DNA from 3 places in the Marinactinospora endophytica genome. Region 2 is predicted to be linked to each of the others. Evidence: riboswitches for the same ligand, from Rfam matches in the RefSeq annotation. Region 2 holds a riboswitch; each other region holds the start of a gene.
What was found. Region 2 has a riboswitch for cobalamin ahead of ACYVHU_RS15655 (ribonucleoside-diphosphate reductase subunit alpha). Riboswitches for the same ligand answer to the same signal wherever they lie in the genome.

Region 1 (4,075 bases), on a different contig from region 2:
ACGTTCTGGGACGCGGAGAAGGGTGACTAGCAGATGAGCACTACTCCTGCCCCCAAGGCGCTGCGCGGCCTCGGCAACTACATCGACGACCGGTTCCACCTGGCGAAGACCGGCGAGAAGAACCTGCGCAAGGTCTTCCCGAACCACTGGTCGTTCATGCTGGGCGAGATCGCGCTCTACTCGTTCATCATCCTGTTGGTGACGGGTGTCTTCCTGACGCTGTGGTTCAACCCCAGCATGGGTCACGTGGTCTACGACGGCTCCTACGAACGGCTGAGGGGCGTGGGGATGAGCGAGGCCTACGCCTCGACGCTCCACATCACCTTCGACGTCCGTGGCGGCCTGTTCATCCGCCAGGTGCACCACTGGGCCGCGCTGATCTTCGTGGCCTCGCTGGTCATCCACATGCTGCGGGTGTTCTTCACCGGCGCGTTCCGCAAGCCGCGCGAGATCAACTGGCTCATCGGTGTCGCCATCTTCACGCTGGCGATCGTCGAGGGCCTGTTCGGCTACTCGCTGCCCGACGACCTGCCCTCCGGCATGGGCGTGCGCATCTTCCAGGGCGTGCTGCTGGCCATCCCGGTCATCGGCACCTACCTGATGATGTTCATGTTCGGTGGGGAGTTCCCCGGCGAGGCCATCATCCCCCGGCTGTACACGCTGCACATCCTGGTGATCCCGGGCATCCTGCTGGCGCTGATCGTGGCGCACTTCATGATCCTGTGGCACCAGAAGCACACCCAGTACCCGGGAACCGGACGGACCGAGAAGAAGGTCGTCGGCACGCCGATGTACCCGGCGTTCGCCGTCAAGGCCGGTGGGTTCTTCTTCTTCACCTTCGCGGTCATCGCCGGGCTGGCGGCCTTCGTCCAGATCAACCCGATCCACCTGTTCGGGCCGTTCACCCCGACGTCCATCACCTCGGGCCTCCAGCCCGACTGGTACATGGGCTTCCTGGAGGGTGCGCTGCGCATCTTCCCGAACTGGTTCGACTTCACCATCGCGGGTTACGCGGTGCCGATGGGCGTCTTGCTGCCCGGCCTGGGCGGCATGGGCCTGCTCTTCGGCGGCCTGGCGGCGTGGCCGTTCATCGAGGCCTGGATCACCGGGGACAAGCGCCACCACAACGTGGCCGACCGTCCGCGCAACGCCCCGACCCGCACCGGCATCGGTGCGGCGGGTGTGACCGCCTACGGTCTGATCTGGCTGGCCGGCTCCAACGACATCCTGTCGGAGACGTTCTCCATCAGCCTGTACGCGACGACGTGGTTCTTCCGCATCGCGATCATCCTCGGCCCGATCATCGCGTTCATCGTGACCAAGCGCATCTGCCTCGGTCTGCAGCGCCGGGACCGCGAGATCCTGGAGCACGGCTACGAGAGCGGCACCATCCAGCAACTCCCCAGCGGTGAGTTCATCGAGGTGCACAAGGAGTCCTCCCCGGACACCGTGCACGTCCTCCAGAGCAAGCCGCCGGCCCGCATCGACATCGACTCCACCGACGAGAACGGGGTGGAGCCGCCGAGCGGGCGGGGGGCCAAGGGACGGCTTCGCGCGCGTCTGGCCCACTGGTACACCAAGGACAACGTCTCCTTCGAGGGCGTCCGTCCGCACAGTGGGCACCACCTCCACCACGGCGCCACCGCGTCCGAGGAGGAGTCCGTGAAGGCCCACTGAGCCCGTCTCGGTGGCCTGTGAAGGGCCCGGCCTCCCCCGCGCCACGGGGAGGCCGGGCCCTTCGGCGTTCCCGGCCGCTCTTCGCCCGCGGGGCCTGTGATACCTTGCAGCCGCCAGCCGCCCCGCACGGGGCAGGGAATCCGGTGCGAATCCGGAACTGACGCGCAGCGGTGAGGGGGACGGACGGGGCACGGGCCACTGGGACCATCCTGGGAAGGCGCTCCGGCCGGACGAACCCGAGTCCGAAGACCTGCTGGCACTCTGGTCTCCCGCCGACCGGAGGAGGATGCCCGCCGGGCCCCGCGACCGGGCCCCACGCGAAAAGGACGGCCGTGCCGACCCCCCATCGTCCCCTCGTCCCCGTCCTGCTCTCCCTCGCCCTGTGCGCCGCCACCGGATGCGGTGCCGACTCCGCGGACCCGACCACGCACGCCGCCCCGGAGTCCGCCGTGACGGTCCACAACTGCGGCCGTGACGTGGTGGTCGCCGAGCCGCCCCAGCGCGCGGTCTCGCTCAACCAGGGGTCGACCGAGATCCTGCTCTCCCTCGGCCTGGCCGACCGGATGGTGGGGACCGCCACCTGGACCGATCCCGTCGCCGAAGGGCTGGAGCAGGCCAACGCGGGCGTGCCCCGCCTGGCCGACAACGCCCCCTCGTTCGAACGGGTCCTGGACGCGGAGCCCGACTTCGTCTCCGCGTCGTTCGTCTCGACCCTGGGCGAAGGCGGCGTCGCCACCCGCGACGACTTCGAGCGGCTCGGGGTGGCGACCTACCTCTCCCCGGCCGACTGCGCCAAGTCCTCCTTCGACAGGGGCGACGGTTCCCGCGCGGAGCCGTTGACGATGCAGGACGTCTACGGTGAGGTGCGCGACCTCGCGAGGATCTTCGGAGTCCAGGAGCGCGGCGAGGAGCTGGTCGCCGACCTCTCCTCCCGTGTGGACGCCGCCACCCGTGACGTCGACGCCTCCGGCACCACCGTGCTCTTCTGGTTCGCCAACTCCGAGGCGCCCTACCTGGCGGGATGCTGTGGGGCGCCGGGCATCATCACCGAAGCCGTCGGCGCGGAGAACGCCTTCGACGACACCCACGACGAGTGGCCCCAGGTCAACTGGGAGACCATCGCCGACCGCGACCCCGACGTTCTCGTGCTCGGCGACCTGACCCGGGACAGCCAGACGGCCGAGTCCGGTGCGGCCAAGATCGACTTCCTGAAGTCCACTCCGGTCACCCGCCACATGGACGCCGTCGAGAACGACCGATTCATCCTCGTCAGCGGTGCCGCCATGAACCCGTCGATCCGCACCGTCGAGGGGATCGAACAGGTCGCCGCCGGGCTGCGCGAGCTGGGTCTGGCCGGCCCCCGACGTTCGTGAGAGGGCTTTTCGCGGCGCGCCCCCTCCTGCTGTGGCCGGCCGGCTGCGCCCTGCTGGTGGCCTCCGTCGCGGTCGCGATCACGATCGGCCCCGCGGGGATCTCCGTGGGCGAGGTCGCGGCGGTGACCGTCTCACGCCTGGGCGGAGCCGACTCGGGGCTCAGCGCGATCCGTGAGGGCATCGTGTGGGACCTGCGGCTGCCCCGCACCCTGCTCGCGGCGGTGTGCGGCGCCGGACTGGCCCTGTGCGGGGTGGTGATGCAGTCGCTGCTGCGCAACCCGCTCGCGGACCCGTTCGTCCTGGGGGTCTCCTCTGGAGCCTCCACCGGCGCGGTGCTGGTCGTCGTGCTGGGCGTGGGCGGGGGCGCGCTGTCCCTGTCCACCGGGGCGTTCCTCGGCGCGGCCTGCTCCTTCGCCCTCGTCTTGGGCCTGGGGCACCTGTCGGGGGGAACGACCGACCGCGTGGTGCTGTCCGGCGTCGCCACGATGCAGTTGTTCTCGGCGCTGACCTCTCTCGTCGTCATGTCCTCGGCCGATCCGGAACAGACCCGGGGCGTGCTGTTCTGGTTGCTGGGCTCGTTGAGCGGGGCGTCCTGGCCCGATGTGTGGCCCTGCCTGCTGGTGCTGCTCCTGGCGTTGCCGGCGTGCCTGGGACGGGCCCCCGCTTTAGACGCGCTCGTCTTCGGCCAGGACGCCGCCGGCTCGCTGGGGATCCACGTCGCCCGAACACGCCTGGCGCTGCTGGGGGTGACCGCCCTCATGACCGCGGCGCTGGTGAGCGTGGTCGGCGCGATCGGTTTCGTCGGCCTCGTCCTGCCCCACGCGGCCCGGGCGATCGTCGGCCCCGGCCACCGCCGGCTCCTGCCCGTCTCGGCGCTGGCCGGCGCGATCTTCCTCGTGTGGGCCGACACCGTGGCGCGGACCGTCCTGGACCCGCAGGAGCTTCCGGTCGGCGTGGTGACCTCGTTGATCGGTGTTCCCGCCTTCGTCCACATCCTGTACCGCGGCCGGAGGACGGCATGAGGA
Region 2 (4,075 bases):
TACGGCGCAGCCGGTCGGCGTCCAACCCGTCCGGCCCGACGTGGGCGGCCAGGTTCACCGAGCCGAGGTTGCACACGGCCACCTCGTCGGCGCTGGTGTTCAGGGTGATCTCGGTGCACAGGTTGGAGGAGTGCACCACGCCCACGTGCTGCTGCGGGGAGCGCAGGTTGCACGGGTCCTTGAAGGTGATCCACGGGTGGCCGGTCTCAAACAGCATCGTCAGCATGCGCCGCCACAGGTCGACGGCGCGCACCCGGCGCCACACCCGGATCTCGCCGGCGTCGGCGGCCCGCTCGTAGGCGACGTAGCGCTCGGCGAACTCCGGCCCGTACAGGTCGTGCAGGTCGGGCACCTCGTCGGGGGAGAACAGGGTCCACTCGGCGCCGGCCTCGACCCGCTGGAGGAACAGGTCGGGCACCCAGTTGGCGGTGTTCATGTCGTGGGTGCGGCGCCGGTCGTCACCGGTGTTCTTGCGCAGGTCGAGGAACTCCTCGATGTCGATGTGCCAGGTCTCCAGGTAGGCGCAGACGGCCCCCTTCCGTTTGCCCCCTTGGTTGACCGCCACCGCCGTGTCGTTGGCGATCTTCAGGAACGGCACGACACCCTGGCTGTTGCCGTTGGTGCCCCTGATGTGGGCGCCCATGCCGCGCACCGGGGTCCAGTCGTTGCCCAGGCCGCCGGAGTACTTCGACAGCATCGCGTTGTTGGAGATGCCGTGGAAGATCGCCTGGAGGTCGTCGCCGATCGTGGTGAGGAAGCAGGAGGAGAGCTGGGGGCGGCGGGTGCCGGAGTTGAACAGCGTCGGCGTGGAGCACATGAAGTCGAACGACGACAGCAGGTCGTAGAACTCGATCGCCCGGGCGTCGCGGTCGTCCTCGCGCAGGGCCAGGCCCATCGCCACGCGCATGAAGAACGCCTGCGGCAGCTCGTAGCGGACGCCGCCGCTGTGCAGGAAGTAGCGGTCGTAGAGGGTCTGGAGACCGAGGAAGGTGAACTGAAGGTCACGTTCGGGGCGCAGCGCCGCGCCGAGCCGGTCCAGGTCGAAGTCGGCCAGTTCGGGGGCGAGCTGGTCCAGCTCGATCCCGCGGGCGATGTAGTCCTTGAGGTAGGCCGGGTAGCGGGCGGCCATCTCCGCCTGGCCCGCCTCGTCGAACCCTCCGGCCAGGAATCCCAGCGCCTCGCGGCGGAGCTTGTCCAGCAGCAGCCGGGCGCTGACGTAGGAGTAGCCGGGGTCGACCTCGACGAAGGTCCTGGCCGCCATGACCAGGGCGAGCTCCAGCTCGGCGGGGGTGATGCCGGGGTAGAGGTTGCGCCGCGCCTCCGCGAGGACCGTCTCCGCCGAGACGCCGGCGAGTCCGGCGCAGGCCTCACCGACCACCATCCGAACCCGTTCCATGGGGTCGGCGGTTCCTCCCGCTGACGGCGCGACCTCGGTGCCGAGGGACATGGTGACTCCAACCAGGTAGACGGTAACCGGCCGGGTCCTGAGCAGGAGGGCACACGTCCGGGAGTGGGCACATGTCGGCCCATGTCCGTCCCTGGTTCGCGCGGCGGCCCTCCCTCGAGGCCCCGTTCCGTGCGCGCACGCGCGCACGCCGATGGCAGGTCTTCGGACTCACGGGCGTGGGCGGATTCCTCCGGCCCGGCCTACCGGCCGTCGCTTCCCAGGCGTGTGGCACCCAGTGCGTGTTGACGGCTTCCGTTCCCGTTCACCGCTGCGGGGCAGTCCCGGATTCCCACCGGGTTCCCTCTTGCCTCACCCGGGGAATGCACCGGGTGAACCATCAGCGGGAGAGATACTACATCTGGTGGCGACAGGTCGCGACAGCCGCAAGATATCGGCGCGCCACCGTTGGTTCACCGATCTGGTAGGCGGAACGGACCGTGGCCCCCCGAGCACTCCGCGAAGGCGGCCCCGGCGGGTGGAACAGTGGACCGACGAGACGGACCGCTCTGAGGGCGCCTCTCCGCCACCAGGCGACCGTCGAGGAGGTGCGCACGCGAGGGGATCGCGCGGGAGCGGTGCGTGGCCTGTGGCGGCTCGCTGTCGGACGGCCCCCTGTTCGGGCACCTGGCGCGCACGGTCGCCGTCAACGCCGACCACCACCTCGCCGACATCGCGCGTGTGGACCATCGCGGCACCGACCTGTGGGACGCCTACCTGCTCGGCCGCGGACTGCTGGACGGTTCGGGGGAAGGACCGGACACCGCCTCCAGGACCCTCCGGGCGAACCGCGCGCACCAGGCGTGAAGGTCCTGCGGCTCGTGGACGGTGAAGTCGGCGTCGAGGAAGGCGAGCTTGAGCAGGAGCCACTCGGGTGAGTGGATCCAGGTCGTGAGCCGGCTGGTGGCCGCCCCGAGGGGTTCGATCGCGCAGTCCTCCCAGGTGAAGACGTCGGCGACGGCCGTGGCGGGCGCGTCGACGGTGAGGACCACGCGCCGCCGGTCGGGGCGCATGGCGGTGCGCAGGTAGTCCTCCACCGAGTCGGCGGGGAGGGGACGGGGGGTGAAGGACGTCCCGGTGCCGCGCACGCCGCCGATGCGGTCCACCCGGTAGACACGCCAATCGTCCCTGTCGAGGTCCCAGCCGAACAGGTACCAGCGCAGGTGGCGCACCACCTGGCGGTGGGGTTCGACGCGGCGGTGCGTGCCGACCCCGTTCCTGTCCTCGTAGTCGAAGGTGACGACCTCGTGGTGGTGGGCGGCGCCGGCGAGCAGGACGAGCGTCCGGGGGTCGGCGGACGGGCCGGACTGGGGTGCCGCTTCGAGGGTCGCCCGCAGGGCCCGCGCCTTCGGCCGCAGCGAGCGGGGCAGGAGCTGGTCGATCATGCCGTAGGCGCGCTGCGCGGCGCCGTCGAGCCCGCCGGGGGCGTCGGGCGGCGTGGTGGCCGCGACGATCGCCAGTCCGACCAGGGTGGCGACCGCCTCGTCGTCGTCGAGGACCAGGGGCGGGAGGGCGCGGCCCGCGCCGAGTCGGTAGCAGCCGCCGGGGCCCGGGCGCGTGGTGACGGGGTATCCGTAGGCGCGCAGGCGTTCCACGTCGCGGCGCAGGGTGCGGGGGCTCACCTCCAGTCGACGGGCGAGCTCGTCGCCGGAGAAGCCACGCCCGCTCTGGAGGGTGGCGAGCAGGTCGAGCATCCGGCGGGTGACATCGGCCATGCCCCCATCATCGCCGGTTTCGCGGTCAGGATCCGGCCACATCTGTTCCTAGCGTCATGGCCATGCAGATGCGACGGCAGGACGGCGCGCAGCGGATGATCCGGATCAGGCGCGCCAGGACGAACAACCTCAAGGGCGTCGACATCGACGTCCCCCGCAACGCCGTGGTCGTGTTCGCGGGGGTGTCCGGGTCGGGGAAGTCCTCGCTGGTGTTCGACACCATCGCGGCCGAGGCCGGCCACCAGTTGAACGAGACCTATCCGCCGTTCGTCCGCAACCGGCTGCCCAAATGGCGTCGGCCGGAGGTGGACCACATCGACGGTCTGTCCCCGGTCGTGGTGATCGACCAGCGCCGTATCGGGGGCAACGCGCGTTCCACGGTGGGGACGATCACCGACGCCTACACCTACCTGCGCCTGTTGTTCTCGCGGGTGAGCGAGCCCCACGTGGGCGAGTCGAACCACTTCTCGTTCAACGACCCGGCGGGGATGTGTCCGACCTGCTCGGGGCTGGGGGAGACGGTGGTCAGCGCCGTCGACCGGTTCCTCGACCTCGACCGGTCCCTGGAGGAGGGGGCGATCCTGCTGCCCGGTTTCGGCAGGGGCGGCTACTGGTACTCCCAGTACGCCGACATCGGTTCCTTCGAGCCGACCACGCCGCTCCGCGAGTGGAGCGCGGAGCAACGGCGGGCGCTGCTGTACGGCGGCGAGGCCGCGGCGCGGCTCGGCACGCGGCCACCGAAGGACTACGAGGGGATCGTCGAACGGTTCGAGCGGATCTACCTGCGCACCTCGGACGACCTGTCCCAGCGCAAACAGGAGGTGCTGGCGCGCTTCACCCGGCGCGAGGTCTGCCCGGAGTGCCGGGGTGAGCGGCTCGCCGAGGCGCCCAGGACGGCGACCGTCCTGGGCCGCAC
Region 3 (4,075 bases), on a different contig from region 2:
GAGGGGCCGGTGTCCGGCCCCTCCCCGGGGCTACCCGCGTGGCGATGGCGCAACCTCGGCGGCCGGCTCAGTCGCCTCCGCCTCCGCCACCCCCACCGTCACCACCGGAGCCGCCGTCGCCTCCCCAGCTCCAGCTCCAGGAGGAGGCGCCGTCGGAGCCGCCGTCCTGCGCGGAGGAATCGGAATCGCGGGAGCGGCGTGGAGCGCCGCCTGAGCCGCGCCGCTTCTTCTTCTCGTCGTCCTGGTCCTTCTTGCGCCACCACACCTGGAGTTCGGGGGAGAGCACGGGCACCGCCTCGGGTCGGGGGGTCGAAAGGGTCGATAAACGGCCAAAGGGAAGATACCCCCATATTCCAACCGCCACTCCCGGTGAAACGTCGAACGGTCGTTCCCGGCCGCGCCGCGCCCCGACCGTCGGGAAGGCGCGGGGTCGTTAACGTGGCCGGCATGACACAACGACTGGTCGAGGCCGTGGACGAGACGGTGGCCGCCTTCTGGGCGATCGGGGGAGAGGAGCGCACGGTCAACGGCGCCCACTGGACGCGCAACCTGAAGGCCCCCGCGGTGGAGTACTGCAATACCGTGGGCGGTCTGGTCGGCGACGATCCCCACCGGTTGCGCGACCTGCTCGGCCAGGCCCGCGCCTGGACGGCGTCGCCGGCCATGCGGGTCCACGTCGGAGCCACCACCCCCACCGCGACGGAGGCGGCGCTCCTGCTGGCGGGGTGCGAACTCGTCGAGACCCTGCTGGAGCTGGTCGTCACCGGCCCGCTCGTCGGACCCACACCCGCGGGCGCGGGCGTCGACATCCTCCCCGTGGAGGACGACGCGGGATGGGAACGGCTGGCGGAACTGTTCCGGCTCGACCACGAAGAGGAGGACGCAGGGGAGGGCCGCCCGCCGCGCCCGGCCGAGGAGACCGCCCAGGCCGTCCTCGCCCGCAGGGCCAAGACGCCCGCGGTGCGCTACTGGCTGGCCGTCGAAGAGGGCAGGCCGTGCGGGTTCTTCTCCTCCTGGCCGCGCCGGGGCGAGATGGCCAAGGTCGAGGACCTGTTCGTGCGTCCGGAGCACCGGGGCAGGGGAGTGGCGACCCGCCTGCTGCACCACGCGGTCGCCGACGCCCGCTCCCAGGGGGCCGGCCCGGTCCTCATCCGCGCCGCCCACGACGACCGGCCGAAGCACCTCTACGCCCGGATGGGGTTTCGCCCGGTCGCGGTGACGCGCTACTACGCCTTCGACGGCGGCGACTGATCCGCGGAGGACGCCTGTGAGGGCGTGTGCGATCCTGGGAGCGGCGTCGGCCGGTGGCTCCTCCGTGAGCCATCGGCGTGCAGGAACCCGGTGCGAATCCGGGGCGGTCCCGCCACTGTGACCAGGGAGCAGGCCCGCATACTCCGCCACTGCCGGACCTCACCGGTGGGAAGGCGCGGGCGAGCGAGGATCTGGGAGCCAGGACACTGCCAGGCGCCACGACCCACCCCTCACGGGCGTTGAGGGTGTGCGCGGGATGTCCGCGCGCCGTCCACGCCCGGCGCACCCCCGGGCGTGGACTCCCGGGAAGGAAGGACCCGTGTGAGCACTGCTGCTCGCTATCCCTTCAGCGCGATCGTCGGCATGGCCGACCTCAAGCTCGCGCTCCTCGTCAACGCGGTCTCCCCAGCGGTCGGCGGTGTGCTGGTACGCGGGGAGAAGGGCACCGCCAAGTCAACGGTGGTACGCGCGCTCGCCTCGCTGCTGCCCGATGTCGAGGTGGTCGCGGGGTGCCGTTTCTCCTGCGACCCCGCCGCCCCCGACCCCGACTGCCCTGACGGGCCGCACCCCGGTGCCGCGGCCCACCAGGCCCAGACCCGTCCGACCCGCCTGGTGGAGCTCCCCGTCGGGGCCAGCGAGGACCGGCTGGCCGGCTCCCTCGACATCGAACGCGCGCTCACCGAGGGGGTCACCGCGTTCGAGCCCGGCCTGCTCGCCGCCGCCCACCGTGGCGTGCTCTACGTCGACGAGGTGAACCTGCTCCACGACCACCTCGTCGACCTCCTGCTCGACGCGGCCGCGATGGGGACCTCCCACGTCGAACGTGAGGGGGTGTCGGTCCGCCACGCCGCGCGGTTCCTGCTGGTGGGGACCATGAACCCCGAGGAGGGTGAGCTGCGGCCACAGCTCCTCGACCGGTTCGGACTCACCGTCGAGGTGGCCGCCACCCGGGAGCCGGCCGAGCGCGCCGAGGTGGTGCGCCGCCGGCTCGCCTTCGACGCCGACCCGGCGGGGTTCGCCGCCGCCTACGCCGATGAGGAGGCGCGTCTGGCCGCGCACATCCGGGCCGCTCGGCGGCGTCTGCCCCGGGTCGTCCTCACCGACGCGGCGCTGCGGCAGATCACGGCCGTGTGCGCGGCCTTCGACGTGGACGGGTTGCGCGCCGACCTGGTCACCGCGCGCGCGGCGATGGCGCTGGCCGCCTGGAGGGACCACCCGGAGGTCACCTCCGACGACGTCCGCGACGCCGCCCGCCTGGCGCTGCCGCACCGGCGTCGGCGCGACCCCTTCGACGCCCCCGGCCTCGACGAGGACCGTCTGGACGAGGCGCTCGAACAGGCCGGGGCCGACGACCCCTCCGACCCGGGGGACGGCCCCGAGGGGCCGGACGGGCCGGACGGGCCCGGCGGGGGCGGCGGGGGCGGCCCCGCCCCGCGGCCAGGGGATCCCGACGCCGCGCCGCCCGCGGCCTCCGGACCCGAACGGCCGCAGACCACCCCCGAGGACACCCCTCAGGAGGGCGGCCCCGGCGGCTCCGGCGAGACCGCAGCCGATCCCGGCGAGACCTACCGGCCGCGGTTGCTCAGCGTTCCCGGGCTGGGAAGCGGCGCTCCCGGCCGCCGCTCCCGCGCCGAGACGCCCTCTGGCCGCACCTCGGGGGCGCGGCTGCCCCGCGGACGGATCGGGGCACTGCACCTGCCGGCGACCCTGCGCGCCGCGGCTCCGCGGCAACGCGACCGCGGGCGCAGTACCGGAGGTCTCGTCCTGGCCCGCAGCGACCTGCGCGAGGCGGTGCGTGAGGGCCGGGAGGGCAACCTCGTCCTGTTCTGCGTCGACGCCAGCGGCTCCATGGCCGCGCGTCAGCGCATGCGCGCCGTCAAGGGGGCCGTGCTGAGCCTGCTGCTCGACGCCTACCAGCGGCGCGACAAGGTCGGACTGGTCACCTTCCGCGGCCGTGAGGCGGAGGTGGCCCTCCCGCCCACCTCATCGGTCGAGGCCGGCGCGCGCCGGTTGCGGGAACTGCGCACGGGCGGGCGGACCCCCCTGGCCGCGGGCCTGACGCGCTCCGCCGAGCTGTTGCGGGTGGAACGGCTGCGCGATCCGCGCCGTCGCCCCCTGCTGGTGGTCGTCACCGACGGCAGGGCCACCCACGGCGGAACCGACGCGGTGCTGCGCGCCGGGGCGCGGATCAGGTCCACGGGGGTCGAGACGGTCGTCGTGGACTGCGAGGACGGTCCGGTGCGTCTGGGCGGGGCGGCGCGGCTGGCCGCCGTCACGGGCGGCAGCGCGGTCCGGCTGGCGGAACTGGGCGCGGACGCGCTGAGCGGACTGGTGCGGCACGCCCGCCGCGCCGCCTGAGAAGCATCGACGAGGAGACGACACAGCCATGCCCCAAGGCAAACCCACCCACGTCCCCGACGACGGGCTCACCACCCGCCAGCGCCGTAACCGGCCGCTGCTGATCGTCCACACCGGCCCGGGCAAGGGCAAGTCCACCGCCGCCTTCGGCCTGGCCACCCGCGGATGGGCGCAGGGCTGGGACATCGGGGTGTTCCAGTTCGTGAAGTCCGCGAAGTGGCGGATCGGCGAGGAGAAGGCGTTGCGCGTCCTGGGCGAGTCCGGCGTCGGTGGCCGTGTCGCCTGGAACAAGATGGGCGAGGGATGGTCGTGGATCCAGCGCCCCGGGACCGAGGCCGACCACGCCGCCGACGCGGCCGAGGGCTGGGAGCAGATCAAACGTGACCTCGCCGCCCAGACCTACCGGCTCTACGTGCTCGACGAGTTCACCTACCCCATGAAATGGGGGTGGGTCGACGTCGACGAC

Region 1: it holds a riboswitch for cobalamin, as region 2 does, so the genes downstream of both, ACYVHU_RS02270 (ABC transporter substrate-binding protein) here and ACYVHU_RS15655 (ribonucleoside-diphosphate reductase subunit alpha) in region 2, are expected to answer to the same signal.
Region 3: it holds a riboswitch for cobalamin, as region 2 does, so the genes downstream of both, ACYVHU_RS24705 (magnesium chelatase subunit D family protein) here and ACYVHU_RS15655 (ribonucleoside-diphosphate reductase subunit alpha) in region 2, are expected to answer to the same signal.

The regions. Positions count from the first base shown of each region.
Region 1 covers NZ_BAAGVM010000001.1:511,209-515,283, reverse strand. The annotation lists gene qcrA (cytochrome bc1 complex Rieske iron-sulfur subunit) at 1-30, shown strand, start outside; gene qcrB (cytochrome bc1 complex cytochrome b subunit) at 34-1,677, shown strand; cobalamin riboswitch at 1,775-1,949, shown strand; gene ACYVHU_RS02270 (ABC transporter substrate-binding protein) at 2,043-3,050, shown strand; gene ACYVHU_RS02265 (FecCD family ABC transporter permease) at 3,047-4,072, shown strand.
Region 2 covers NZ_BAAGVM010000007.1:275,093-279,167, reverse strand. The annotation lists gene ACYVHU_RS15655 (ribonucleoside-diphosphate reductase subunit alpha) at 1-1,447, opposite strand, end outside; cobalamin riboswitch at 1,584-1,801, opposite strand; gene ACYVHU_RS15650 (helix-turn-helix transcriptional regulator) at 2,158-3,159, opposite strand; gene ACYVHU_RS15645 (ATP-binding cassette domain-containing protein) at 3,222-4,075, shown strand, end outside.
Region 3 covers NZ_BAAGVM010000017.1:55,880-59,954, reverse strand. The annotation lists gene ACYVHU_RS24715 (hypothetical protein) at 68-286, opposite strand; gene ACYVHU_RS24710 (GNAT family N-acetyltransferase) at 448-1,251, shown strand; cobalamin riboswitch at 1,332-1,460, shown strand; gene ACYVHU_RS24705 (magnesium chelatase subunit D family protein) at 1,573-3,609, shown strand; gene cobO (cob(I)yrinic acid a,c-diamide adenosyltransferase) at 3,638-4,075, shown strand, end outside.